DNA from 4 places in the Streptomyces umbrinus genome. Region 1 is predicted to be linked to each of the others. Evidence: riboswitches for the same ligand, from Rfam matches in the RefSeq annotation. Region 1 holds a riboswitch; each other region holds the start of a gene.

The links. A riboswitch is a leader RNA that binds a small molecule or an ion and turns the genes downstream of it on or off. The one in region 1 is predicted to bind cobalamin.
Region 2: another riboswitch for cobalamin. It lies ahead of metE (5-methyltetrahydropteroyltriglutamate--homocysteine S-methyltransferase); the one in region 1 lies ahead of QF035_RS48635 (CbtB domain-containing protein).
Region 3: another riboswitch for cobalamin. It lies ahead of QF035_RS18855 (ribonucleoside-diphosphate reductase subunit alpha); the one in region 1 lies ahead of QF035_RS48635 (CbtB domain-containing protein).
Region 4: another riboswitch for cobalamin. It lies ahead of QF035_RS43155 (ABC transporter substrate-binding protein); the one in region 1 lies ahead of QF035_RS48635 (CbtB domain-containing protein).

Annotation. Positions count from the first base shown of each region.
Region 1 is NZ_JAUSZI010000002.1:10,956,662-10,959,522, forward strand. Features, by position in the region: gene QF035_RS48625 (ferredoxin) at 1-42, shown strand, start outside; gene QF035_RS48630 (histidine phosphatase family protein) at 116-742, opposite strand; cobalamin riboswitch at 854-1,013, shown strand; gene QF035_RS48635 (CbtB domain-containing protein) at 1,051-1,275, shown strand; gene QF035_RS48640 (CbtA family protein) at 1,305-2,075, shown strand; gene QF035_RS48645 (acyl-CoA dehydrogenase family protein) at 2,273-2,861, shown strand, end outside.
Region 2 is NZ_JAUSZI010000002.1:3,080,784-3,083,644, forward strand. Features, by position in the region: partial or broken gene QF035_RS13605 (short-chain fatty acyl-CoA regulator family protein) at 1-174, opposite strand, end outside; partial or broken gene QF035_RS13610 (3-hydroxybutyryl-CoA dehydrogenase) at 160-784, shown strand; cobalamin riboswitch at 796-1,019, shown strand; gene metE (5-methyltetrahydropteroyltriglutamate--homocysteine S-methyltransferase) at 1,182-2,861, shown strand, end outside.
Region 3 is NZ_JAUSZI010000002.1:4,322,288-4,325,148, forward strand. Features, by position in the region: gene QF035_RS18845 (nucleoside hydrolase) at 1-437, shown strand, start outside; gene QF035_RS18850 (GNAT family N-acetyltransferase) at 543-1,061, shown strand; cobalamin riboswitch at 1,124-1,264, shown strand; gene QF035_RS18855 (ribonucleoside-diphosphate reductase subunit alpha) at 1,404-2,861, shown strand, end outside.
Region 4 is NZ_JAUSZI010000002.1:9,763,091-9,765,951, reverse strand. Features, by position in the region: gene QF035_RS43160 (FecCD family ABC transporter permease) at 1-188, opposite strand, end outside; gene QF035_RS43155 (ABC transporter substrate-binding protein) at 185-1,219, opposite strand; cobalamin riboswitch at 1,287-1,473, opposite strand; gene QF035_RS43150 (TIGR03767 family metallophosphoesterase) at 1,646-2,861, shown strand, end outside.

The DNA.
Region 1 (2,861 bases):
TGCGCACGCGCCTGCACGGAGTTCCTCGCCCTGCTGAGGTGAGGCTCCGTGGAACGCCACCCGCTCCGAGGTGCCGGGTCCCGGAGAGCTGTTCAGGCGGGCGCCCGTCGGGGCCTCACTCTCCGAGGGCTCTCCCGACTCGTACATTCCAGCGCCCGGCCCGCCCGCTGAACTCCGTCACGACCAACGGCGGCACGTCGACACGCCAGAACGCCGAGTCCGGGGCCCCGAGCGTCCGCACCACCCCGGCGCGTACGATCTCCGGCTCGACGACGGCGATGATCCGCACGGAGCCTGCTCCTGAACCCTCGGCTGAGCCAGATCTTGAAGCCCCGGAACTCGGATCCGCCGCCGTCTCCAGCCACTTCGCGACGCGCTCGCACATCCCGGCCACCGACTCGCCGCCGTGCGGGGCGGACGACGGGTCCGTCAGCCAGCGCCCCACGGCCTCCGGCTCGTCGGCGCTCACCTCGGCGAGCGTGGCCCCGCGCCAGCGGCCCACGTCCAGGCCGGACAGCTCCGGCGGCTCGGTGACGGCGAGGGTGTCGAGCCCGAGGGCCGCCGCCGTCTCCCGGCAGCGAACGGTGGGCGAGACCAGGACCTGGTCGGCGGCCGGCAGCGAGCCCGCGGCGGCCTCGGCGAGCCGCAGCCCGGCCGGGTCCAGGGGGCATCCGTCGTCGAAACGTGCCTCCCGCAACGCCGCGCTCATCGCTGGTGAGATCAACATCACTCGGCTGGTCATCGGCCCGCCCTCGCGTTCCACACGTGCTCAACACCCCTGTCCGTACCGGGAATTGGGGGCGTGACCAGGGCACCGGCGCGCCCCCGGCATTCCGTGCGCCCTTGGCCGCGCCTCTGCTTCGCGGTACCTTCTCGTCGATATTGACGACGGTACGACGGAAGCCGGTGAGAATCCGGCACGGTCGCGCCACTGTAAGCCCCGCACAACCGCCCCCCGCCAGGGGAGGCGGAGGTCGAGCAAGTCAGACCCGTGGCCGTCGTCCTGTGCACCACCGAGATGGGACGCGAGTTCCCCCAGGAGGTCCTGCCATGGCGCAGTCCGCCGTCGCTCAGCCGACCGTAACCACCCCCGACGTACCCGCAAAGCTGCCGATCGGCGCGATCGCCCCCTGGGCGGTCTTCCTCGGCATCCTGATGCTGGTGCTGCTCTACTTCGTCGGCGCCGAACAGGGCGCCACCTCCCTGGTCTCCGGCGAAGGCGTGCACGAGTGGGTGCACGACGCCCGCCACCTGCTCGGCTTCCCCTGCCACTGACGGCGACAAAGAACCGACAGGACAACCCAATGAACTCCGTCACCGTCAGAAATCTCCTGGTGCGCGGCATGCTCGCGGGTCTTGCCGCGGGCGTGCTCGCCCTGGTCGTCGCCTACTTCCTGGGGGAACCCCGCGTGGACGAGGCCATCGCGTTCGAGGAGGCCCACGCCCACGAACACGGCGGCGAGGAACTCGTGACCCGTGCCATGCAGTCCACCGGCGGTCTGTCCACCGGCGTCCTCGTCTACGGGGTCGCGTTCGGCGGCATCGCCGCTCTCGCGTACTGCTTCGCGCTCGGCAGAATCGGCCGCTTCGGGCCGCGCGCGAGCGCGCTGCTGCTGGCGGGCGCCGGTCTGGTCGCGGTCTACCTGGTGCCGTTCCTCAAGTACCCGGCGAACCCGCCCGCCGTCGGCGACCCCGACACCCTCAACCAGCGCACCGCGCTGTTCCTCCTGATGATCGTGCTCAGCGTGCTGCTGGCCGTCGCCGCGGTGATCCTCGGCAAACGCCTCGCACCGCGCCTGGGCAACTGGAACGCCACGCTCGCCGCAGGCGGGTTCTTCGTCCTGGCCGTCGGCCTGGCGTACGCGTTCCTGCCGTCCTTCAACGAGGCGCCGGAAGGCTTCCCGGCGACCCTGCTGTGGCAGTACCGACTGGCGACCCTGGCCATCCAGGTGACCCTGTGGACCGCGTACGGCCTGGTCTTCGGGCTGCTCGCGGAGCGCGTGCTGGCTCCCAAGCCGGCCCGGGCCGAGGACGACAAGGCGGCCGAAGGACGGGCAACTCCCGTCGCGCACTGACCCGTTCAGACGCTGAGCGCTCACACACCGAAGGGCCCCTGGAGCACATTCCCGGGGCCCCTTCGTATGAGTGCGCATGAGTCCGTCCGTCAGGTGCGTACGTCACCGGCATTCCCAATTTCTGGAACACGTTCTACGGTGTGCGCCGTCAGGTCCGGGTGGCCGAACGAGCGGGCCAGTGGGAGCCAGGAGGCGCCGTGCATCTCGAATACACGCCGGAGCAGCAGCGGTTGCGCACCGAACTGCGCGCCTACTTCGCCGAGTTGGTCCCCGACGACGTGTACGCCCGCTACGGCGACCCGGCGGCGCAGAAGCGCTTCTACCGCGAGACCATCCGCCGGCTCGGTTCCGACGGCTGGCTCGGCGTGGGCTGGCCGAAGGAGTACGGCGGGCGCGGTCTGTCCCCGATGGAACAGTTCATCTTCTTCGACGAGGCCGCCCAGGCCGGTGTACCGCTGCCGCTGATGGCGCTCAACACGGTCGGGCCGACGATCATGCAGTTCGGTACCGACGAGCAGAAGGGGTACTTCCTGCCGAAGATCCTCTCCGGCGAGCTCGACTTCGCGATCGGCTACAGCGAACCCGACGCGGGCACGGACCTGGCCGCCCTGAAGACCAAGGCGGTCAGGGAGGGCGAGGAGGACACCGGCCACTACACGGTCAACGGCCAGAAGATCTGGACGACCAACGGCGACACCGCCGACTGGGTCTGGCTCGCCGTCCGCACCGACCCGGACGCCCCGCCGCACAAGGGCATCACCATGCTCCTCGTGCCGACCTCCGACC
Region 2 (2,861 bases), 7.9 Mb from region 1:
CTCCGGCCGGTGCGCCACCGGGTACGGGACGAACGTGCTGCTGTTCTGGTCGATCCGCAGCGGCCGCCCCAGGGGCGGTGCGGCGCGCTGGGGGCAGTCGAGGCGCTCGCAGACACGGCAGCCCATGCCGATGGGGGTGGCCGCGGAGGCGCTGTCGAGGTCGAGGCCGTCGTGGAGAACGCGGACGCCAAGACCGAGATATTCGCGGCGCTGGACAAGATCGTCGAGGATCCCGGGGCGATACTCGCGACCAACACCTCGTCGCTCCCGATCATGCGGCTGGGCATGGCGACGGGGCGCGCAGACAGGGTCGTCGGACTGCACTTCTTCAACCCCGTTCCCGTCCTGCCGCTGGTGGAGATCGTGGCCTCGCTCCACACCGCCCCCGGGACGGTCGAAGCCGTCGAGGACTTCGCCACGCGGGTCCTCGGCAAGACCGTGGTCCACGCGCGGGACCGGGCGGGCTTCGTCGTCAACGCCCTGCTCATCCCCTATGTGCCGGCCGCGGTCCGCATGGCCGAGTCCGGTTTCGCCACCGCCACCGCCATCGACATCGACGCGGGCATGGAACTCGGCTGGGCCCACCCCATGGGACCGCTGAAGCCGGCGGGCCTGATCGGCCTCGACCCGTCGCCTCGATCGCGGAATCCCTCTACGACGAGTTCAGGGAACCCCTGTACGCTCCGCCCCGCTGCTCCAACGGATGGTCGAGGCAGGGCTGTTGGGCCGTAAGACGGGCCGCGGGTTCCAGGTGTACGACGCCGTCCGGCAGCCAGGCAGTTGACGGCAGGGCATAGGCTGACCTGTGCAGCTGGTTCGCCCCGTCCGCCAGGCGGGATGCGTCGCAAGAGGGAACCCGGTGGGAATCCGGGACTGCCCCGCAGCGGTGAGCGGGAACGACCGCCGTCATACGCACTGGGCCCCGAGAAGCGGGACCTGGGAAGCGACGGCCAGTAGGTGTCCTCCGTACGGAGGGCGTGCTCGCGAGTCCGAAGACCTGCCATCTGCCCGTACGTGACCGATCGCGTACGGACATCCCGGTGACCTCGTGGGCGGGTCGGCGTACATATCCGGCGGACGACCGCGCCTTGCCGCGCGAGGTGTCTCTGCCGGGTGCGTCACCCCTTCGCGCTCACGTCCGTCCCGGGATCTCAGGGAGACATCTCGCGAAGGAGAGTTCCGTGACATCGAAGTCCGCAGCCGCGGCGGCACGGGCCACCGTGTACGGCTACCCCCGTCAGGGCAGTGGCCGGGAACTGAAGAAGGCGATCGAGGGGTACTGGAAGGGTCGCGTCGACGCCGACGCCCTCCGGGCCACCGCCGCCGAACTGCGCCGCACCAACTGGCGGCAGCTTGCCGAGGCCGGCATCCACGAAGTGCCGACCGGCGACTTCTCGTACTACGACCATGTCCTCGACACCAGCGTCATGGTCGGCGCGATCCCCGGGCGCCACCGCGCCGCGGTCGAGGCCGACGCGCTCGACGGCTACTTCGCGATGGCCCGCGGCACCCAGGACGTGGCGCCGCTGGAGATGACGAAGTGGTTCGACACCAACTACCACTACCTGGTCCCGGAGTTGGGCCCGGACACCGTCTTCACGGCCGACTCCGCCAAGCAGGTCGCCGAGCTCCGCGAAGCCCTCGACCTGGGCCTTGCCGCCCGGCCGGTCCTCGTCGGACCCGTCACCTATCTGCTGCTCGCCAAGCCCGCGCCCGGTGTGGCAGCCGACTTCGACCCGCTGACGCTGCTGGACCGGCTGCTGCCGGTGTACGCCGAGGTTCTCTCCGATCTGCGGGCGGCGGGCGCGGAGTGGGTGCAGCTCGACGAACCGGCGCTGGTCCAGGACCGTACGCCCGCCGAACTCAACGCGGCCACGCGCTCCTACCGTGACCTCGGCGCGCTCACCGACCGTCCGAAGCTGCTGGTCGCCTCCTACTTCGACCGGCTCGGCGACGCGTTGCCGGTGCTGGCCAAGGCCCCGGTCGAGGGTCTCGCTCTCGACTTCACCGAGGCGGCCGCCGCCAACCTGGACGCGCTCGCCGCCGTGGGCGGACTGCCCGGCAAGCGCCTGGTCGCGGGCGTGGTCAACGGCCGCAACATCTGGGTCAACGACCTCACCAAGTCCCTCGCCACGCTCGGCACCCTGCTCGGGCTGGCCGACCGGGTCGACGCGGCCGCGTCCTGCTCGCTGCTCCACGTGCCGCTCGATGCCACCGCCGAACGGGACATCGAGCCGCAGATCCTGCGCTGGCTCGCCTTCGCCCGGCAGAAGACGGCCGAGATCGTCACCCTCGCCAAGGGTCTCGCCCAGGGCACAGGCGCGATCACCGGCGAACTCGCCGCCAACCGGGCCGCCCTGGCCTCCCGCGCGAACTCGCCCATCACCCGTGACCCGGCCGTGCGGACGCGGGTCGGTGCGGTCACGGACGCCGACGCCCGCCGCTCCCAGCCGTACGGCGAACGCGCCAGCGCACAGCGTGCCCACCTCGGTCTGCCCCTCCTGCCGACCACCACCATCGGCTCCTTCCCGCAGACCGCCGAACTGCGCGTCGCTCGCGCCGACCTGCGGGCCGGGCGTATCGACACGGCCGGCTACGAGGAGCGCATCAGGGCCGAGATCCAGGAGACGATCTCCTTCCAGGAGAAGACCGGCCTGGACGTCCTCGTCCACGGCGAGGCCGAACGCAACGACATGGTCCAGTACTTCGCCGAGCAGCTGACGGGGTACCTCGCGACGCAGCACGGCTGGGTGCAGTCCTACGGCACCCGTTACGTCCGTCCGCCGATCCTGGCCGGCGACCTCTCCCGCCCCGAACCGATGACGGTGCGCTGGACGACGTACGCCCAGTCCCTGACCCGG
Region 3 (2,861 bases), 6.6 Mb from region 1:
CCGGCATCCCGTTCACCATGGTCGATCTGGACGCCTCGCACCGCTGGCTCTTCGGCCCCGCCGACCTCGCCGCGCTGGAGGCGGCGGGAGCGGGTGCGGCGCTCGCGGCCCGGCTGCTGCGGGTCTACACCGACTCCTACCGCCGCCACGGCGGAGGCGACTCCTGCCCGTTGCACGACCCGCTCGCCGTGGGCGTGTGCGCGGACGAGTCGTTCGTGACGCTCGCGGAGGGAGCCGTCGTGGTCGAGTGCTCCAGCGAACTCACCCGCGGCCAGACCGTGTTCGTCCCCTCGGCCGCCGAGCGGAACTACTACACCGAGTCGCCCGCCCTGACCGCCCGCACCCGCCACACGGGCCGCGTGGCCCTCGGCCCGGGCCCGCGCGACTTCACGAAGGACTTCGTCACGACCCTGCCGCAGTGGCCGGCCATGGCCTGAGCCCGCCCCCTCGGACGTCCCTGGCACCGGCGCGACGCCCCCGGGCAACCGGTGCGGGAAAAACTCGGCAGCCCCGCGCCGTACCCCTCGGGCACACTGCCGAGCATGGACATCCTGATCAGGCGGGCGAGGCCCGAGGAGTACGAGGCTGTGGGAGAGATAACCGCGCAGGCCTATCTCGGGGACGGGCTCCTCGACTTCGGGGAGAGCGACGAGTATCTGGGCGAGCTGCGGGACGTCGCGAAGCGGGCCGCGGCCGCCGACGTGCTGGTGGCCGTCGTGGGGGCAGGAGCGGGCGAGCGGGTCGTCGGCGGCGTGACCTTCGTCCCGTCCGGCGGGCCGATGGCCGACATCGCGCGCGAGGGTGAGGCCGAGATACGGATGCTGGCGGTCGCCAAGGAGGCCCGCGGGCACGGGGCGGGCGAGGCCCTCGTACGCGCCTGCGTCGACCGCGCCCGGGCCACGGACGGCTGCGTACGCGTCGTGCTGTCCACCCAGCGCACCATGCACAGCGCCCATCGCATCTACGGACGCCTCGGCTTCACCCGCGCCCCCGACCGCGACTGGAACCCGATCCCGGACCTCGACGACATCATGCTGCTCACCTACGAGTTGACACTCTGACACCCTCCGAAGCCGACACGACACAACATGTGGGGGTGCTTCCCGAGCCCGGCACAAGATGTATGCTCATGCTCGCTGTCGCCGCAGGGGAATCCGGTGCGAATCCGGAACTGTCCCGCAACGGTGTACTTGTGCATGTCTGTCCCCGGAGGAGAGCCGTGCGCCTGGTCAGTCCGAGGACCTGCCGACAGCGTGCCCAGGCCACCCGGCCCGGGTGCCATGACGTCCGGGCCTCGCGGAGTGGGCCGGTGGACGCGGCGTACCGCTGCGCAGAGCGTGTACCCCCGTGTGCCCCGAACCCCCCTCCCCGCAGGCCCCGTGCCGAGCGAGGGAGAGCCCCACGTGACCATCGCGCCAGCCGATCCGGTCTCAGCGAAAGCGCCCCAGTACCAGCAGGACAGGGCCGAGGCCGACGGACCGGGAACCGTGTTGCTGCGGACCCTGACCGACCTCACCGCCGACCTTCCCGACGCCGATCCCGGCAGGGTCGCCGCCGCCGCGCTGCGCGGCCGGTCCTCCGTGGGGGCCGACGGGATCACCGCGGAGCTGCGCGAGCTGGCCACTGAGGCGGCCGCGGGCCTGATCTCCGAGGACCCCGTGTACTCGAAGCTGGCCGCCCGCCTGCTGACGATCGGCATCGCCGAGGAGGCCGCCTCGCAGGGGGTCAGGTCCTTCTCCGAGTCCGTCGCGGTCGGCCACCGCGAGGGCCTGATCGCCGACCGCACCGCCGAGTTCGTACGGACCCACGCGGCCCGTCTGGACGCGCTGATCGACCTCGAGGGCGACGACCGCTTCGGCTACTTCGGCCTGCGCACGCTGCACAGCCGGTATCTGCTGCGGCACCCGATCACGCGGTCCGTCATCGAGACGCCCCAGCACTTCATGCTGCGCGTGGCGAGCGGGCTGGCCGAGGACGACTCGGCCAGGTCCGTCGACGAAGTGGCCGCCCTGTACCGGCTGATGAGCCGCCTCGACTACCTGCCGTCCTCCCCCACGCTCTTCAACTCCGGTACGCGGCACCCTCAGATGTCGTCCTGCTACCTCCTCGACTCCCCGCTGGACGAGCTGGACTCCATCTACGACCGCTACCACCAGGTGGCCCGTCTCTCGAAGCACGCGGGCGGCATCGGCATCGCGTACTCCCGTGTGCGCTCGCGCGGTTCCCTGATCCGCGGGACGAACGGGCACTCGAACGGCATCGTCCCGTTCCTCAAGACGCTCGACGCCTCGGTCGCCGCCGTGAACCAGGGCGGCCGGCGCAAGGGCGCGGCCGCGGTCTACCTGGAGACCTGGCACTCCGACATCGAGGAGTTCCTGGAGCTGCGCGACAACACCGGTGAGGACGCCCGGCGTACGCACAACCTGAACCTCGCGCACTGGATCCCGGACGAGTTCATGCGGCGGGTGAACGAGGACCGCGTGTGGTCGCTGTTCTCGCCGGCCGACGTGCCTGAGCTGGTCGACCTGTGGGGCGAGGAGTTCGACGCCGCCTACCGCAAGGCGGAGGACCGGGGCCTCGCCAAGAAGACGATCCCGGCCCGCGATCTGTACGGCCGCATGATGCGCACCCTCGCGCAGACCGGCAACGGCTGGATGACCTTCAAGGACGCCGCCAACCGCACGGCCAACCAGACCGCGCTGCCGGGCCACACGGTCCACTCCTCCAACCTCTGCACGGAGATCCTGGAGGTCACGGACGACGGCGAGACGGCGGTCTGCAACCTCGGATCGGTCAACCTCGGCGCGTTCGTGGACACGGACCCCGGGGCCACCGACGTCATCGACTGGGAGCGGCTGGAC
Region 4 (2,861 bases), 1.2 Mb from region 1:
AGCTCCCAGACGATCCCGTCCCGGATCGGGGTCAACTCCGAGCTGCCCCAGCCGAGATGGGACGCGACCACGGACCAGACGTCGCCGACCCGGATGTCCGCGGGGCCGACGGTGATCGCGACGGCGGCGGATGCGAGGAGCAGGGCGACGCCCGCGGCGATGAGCAGTCCCAGGCGTGGCCGTGTCACCCGGTGAGCCCGAACTCCCGCAGGGCGGAGGCGACTTGCTCGACGCCCTCGACCGTGCGGATGGTCGGGTTCATCGCCTGCCCGCTGAGCAGGACGTACCGCTTCTTCCTGACGGCGGTCATGTTCTTGGTGACCGGGTCGGACTCCAGGAACTCGATCTTCTTCTTCGCGGACTCGGCGGTCTGCGACTTGCGCGTCAGGTCGCCGATGACGAGCACATCTGGGTCGCGGTCGGCAACGGTCTCCCAGTTGATCTGGGGCCACTCCTCGTGTGTGTCGTCGAAGACGTTCTTCGCGCCGAGGGTCCGGGTGATGACGCCGGGTGCGCCGCAACAGCCCGCCATGTAGGGCGAGTCGGAGTTGGCGAACCAGTACAAGAGGGTGACGTCGGAGGCGTCGATCCCCGAAGTGGCCTTCTTCGTCCGCCGCTCGAGGTCTGCGACGAGTTGCTCGCCCCGCTTCTCGACGCCGAACACCTCGGCCAGGTCGCGCACTTCGCCGTAGACGGCGTCGATGCCGAGGGCCTTCTTCCGTGAGCCGTCGCCGCCCGAGGCGTTGTCCTTGCCGACGCAGTCGGACGGCGAGACGTAGGCGGGCACGCCGAGCTTCTCGAACTGCTCCCGGGTGGCCACGCCTCCCTTGCCGAGCGTCGACACGAACGAGGCGGCGACGAAGTCGGGGTCGGCGTCCAGGACCCGTTCGAAGGAGGGGTTGTTGTCGGCGATCCGCTCCACCTTCGCGTTCGCCTTCTCCAGGCCCTTCATCACCGGGTCGGTCCAGGTCGCGGTGCCGGCCATGCGGTCGGCGAGGCCGAGCGAGAGCATGATCTCGGTGGTGCCCTGGTTGAGGGAGACGGCCCGCTTCGGCGGGGACTCGACGCGTACGGTCTGTCCGCAGTTGTCGAGGGTGACGGCGGCCCCGGAGTCCGCATCGGACGACGAGTCCTCCGAATCTCCCGAACCGCAGCCGGTCAGCAGGAGAGCCCCGGACAGGACGAGGGCAGCGGGACGGGCAAGACGTGCGACGGGCACGGGAGTTCCTCAGTCGTCGAGGGCTCGAACGCGGAGCCCGGTCGTACGGTGCTCCCCCGTCGGCGCGTGACCGCGGAGGCCGCCAGCAGGTCTTCGGACTCGGGGTCACCCGGACGAGGCGCCTTCCCGGACCGTCATACCGGTCCAGTGGCCGATGCCCCGCCCGTCACCCTCACCGCTGCGCGTCAGCTCCGGATTCCCACCGGATTCCCTGACCCACGTACATGGGTTCGACTGGCCTCGGCAAGCTATCACGGCGGGTGCCGCGGACCGGCGGGCGGACCGGCAGGACGGGGCCCAGCAGCCGCTCCACCTGTTCCGGCGGTGTTCACGGCCACGCCACGCCCCTGCCCCCGCCCCTGCCCCCGCGGCCTGAATGAGTGGTTCCGCTAGTTGAGTCTCTCGGAGGCACCGGAGGGCCACCCCATGACCGGGACCGAAACGGCGGGGACCGCATCCACTCCCCCGCCCTCGTCCGCACCCGCTTCCCCGTCCCCGTCCCCGTCCGCACCCGCACCCGCACCCGCACCCGCACCCTCGATCAACCGTCGTCGCTTTCTGCTCGCGTCCGGCGCCGTCGCGGCGGGAGCGACCGGCGGAGCCGCGGCCCTCTTCCCACGGCAGCGCCCGACCCCCTCCGCGCTCCCCGCCGCGGAGAGCGCGGCCCCGCAGGCGCCCCTCGCCATCCGACGGCCGGCGCACCGGGCGCCGCGACGCGCGGCCCCGTACGCGGCGACAACCCTGGAGACGACGGCTCGCCTCAGCGGCCACGCGCACGCCGACACCTACCGCCGCCTCGTCTCGGGCCCCGGTTGGCCCATCGTCGTACGCGGAGATCTCGCGCCCGCCGCCACCGGCCGCCAGGACCGGCGCACACCGCTCGCGTGCTTCGTGCAGTTCACCGACCTGCACCTCACGGACGTGCAGAACCCGCTGCGCACCGAGTTCCTGCGGTCGCGCAGGCCCGCCGCGTGGCGGGCCCAGGAGGCGCTGACGGTGGCGGGGGCGGTGGCGCTCGTGGAGCAGGTGAACGCACTCGGCGAGGGCCCGCACACCGGCCTCGCGCCCACCTTCGTGATGACGACGGGCGACAACGTCGACAACAACTCCGCGATCGAACTGGAGTGGTTCCTCACGCTGATGAGCGGCGGCAGGATCACTCCCAACAGCGGGGATCCGTCGGTGTACGAAGGCGTTCAGAACTCCGGCCTGCCTCTCTACTGGCACCCGGACGACGCTGCCCTGCGCGACCTGGACAAGCGGCGCGGGCTGCCCCGCATACCCGGCTTCCTCGACGCCGCGATACGGCCCGTGACCAGCCCGGGGCTCGACATCCCCTGGTACTCCACGGTCGGCAACCACGACGACATTCCCGGCGGCTGTCTGTCCCCCGCGCTGGGCGACTTCGCCGTCGGCTCCCGCAAGCTGCTCTCGGTCCCGGCCACGGACGCGGCCGCCTACGCGAAGGCGCTGAACTCCGGCGACGACCCCAAGAGCGAGGTGCTCTCGGCGATCCTGAAGCGGCACGCGGCCTCGGCGCGGACGGTGACGGCCGACGAACGGCGCCGCCTGTGCACCCCGCACGACTATCTGGCCGCGCATCTCGACCCCGTCCACGCCGGAGCGGGCCCGGTCGGCCACG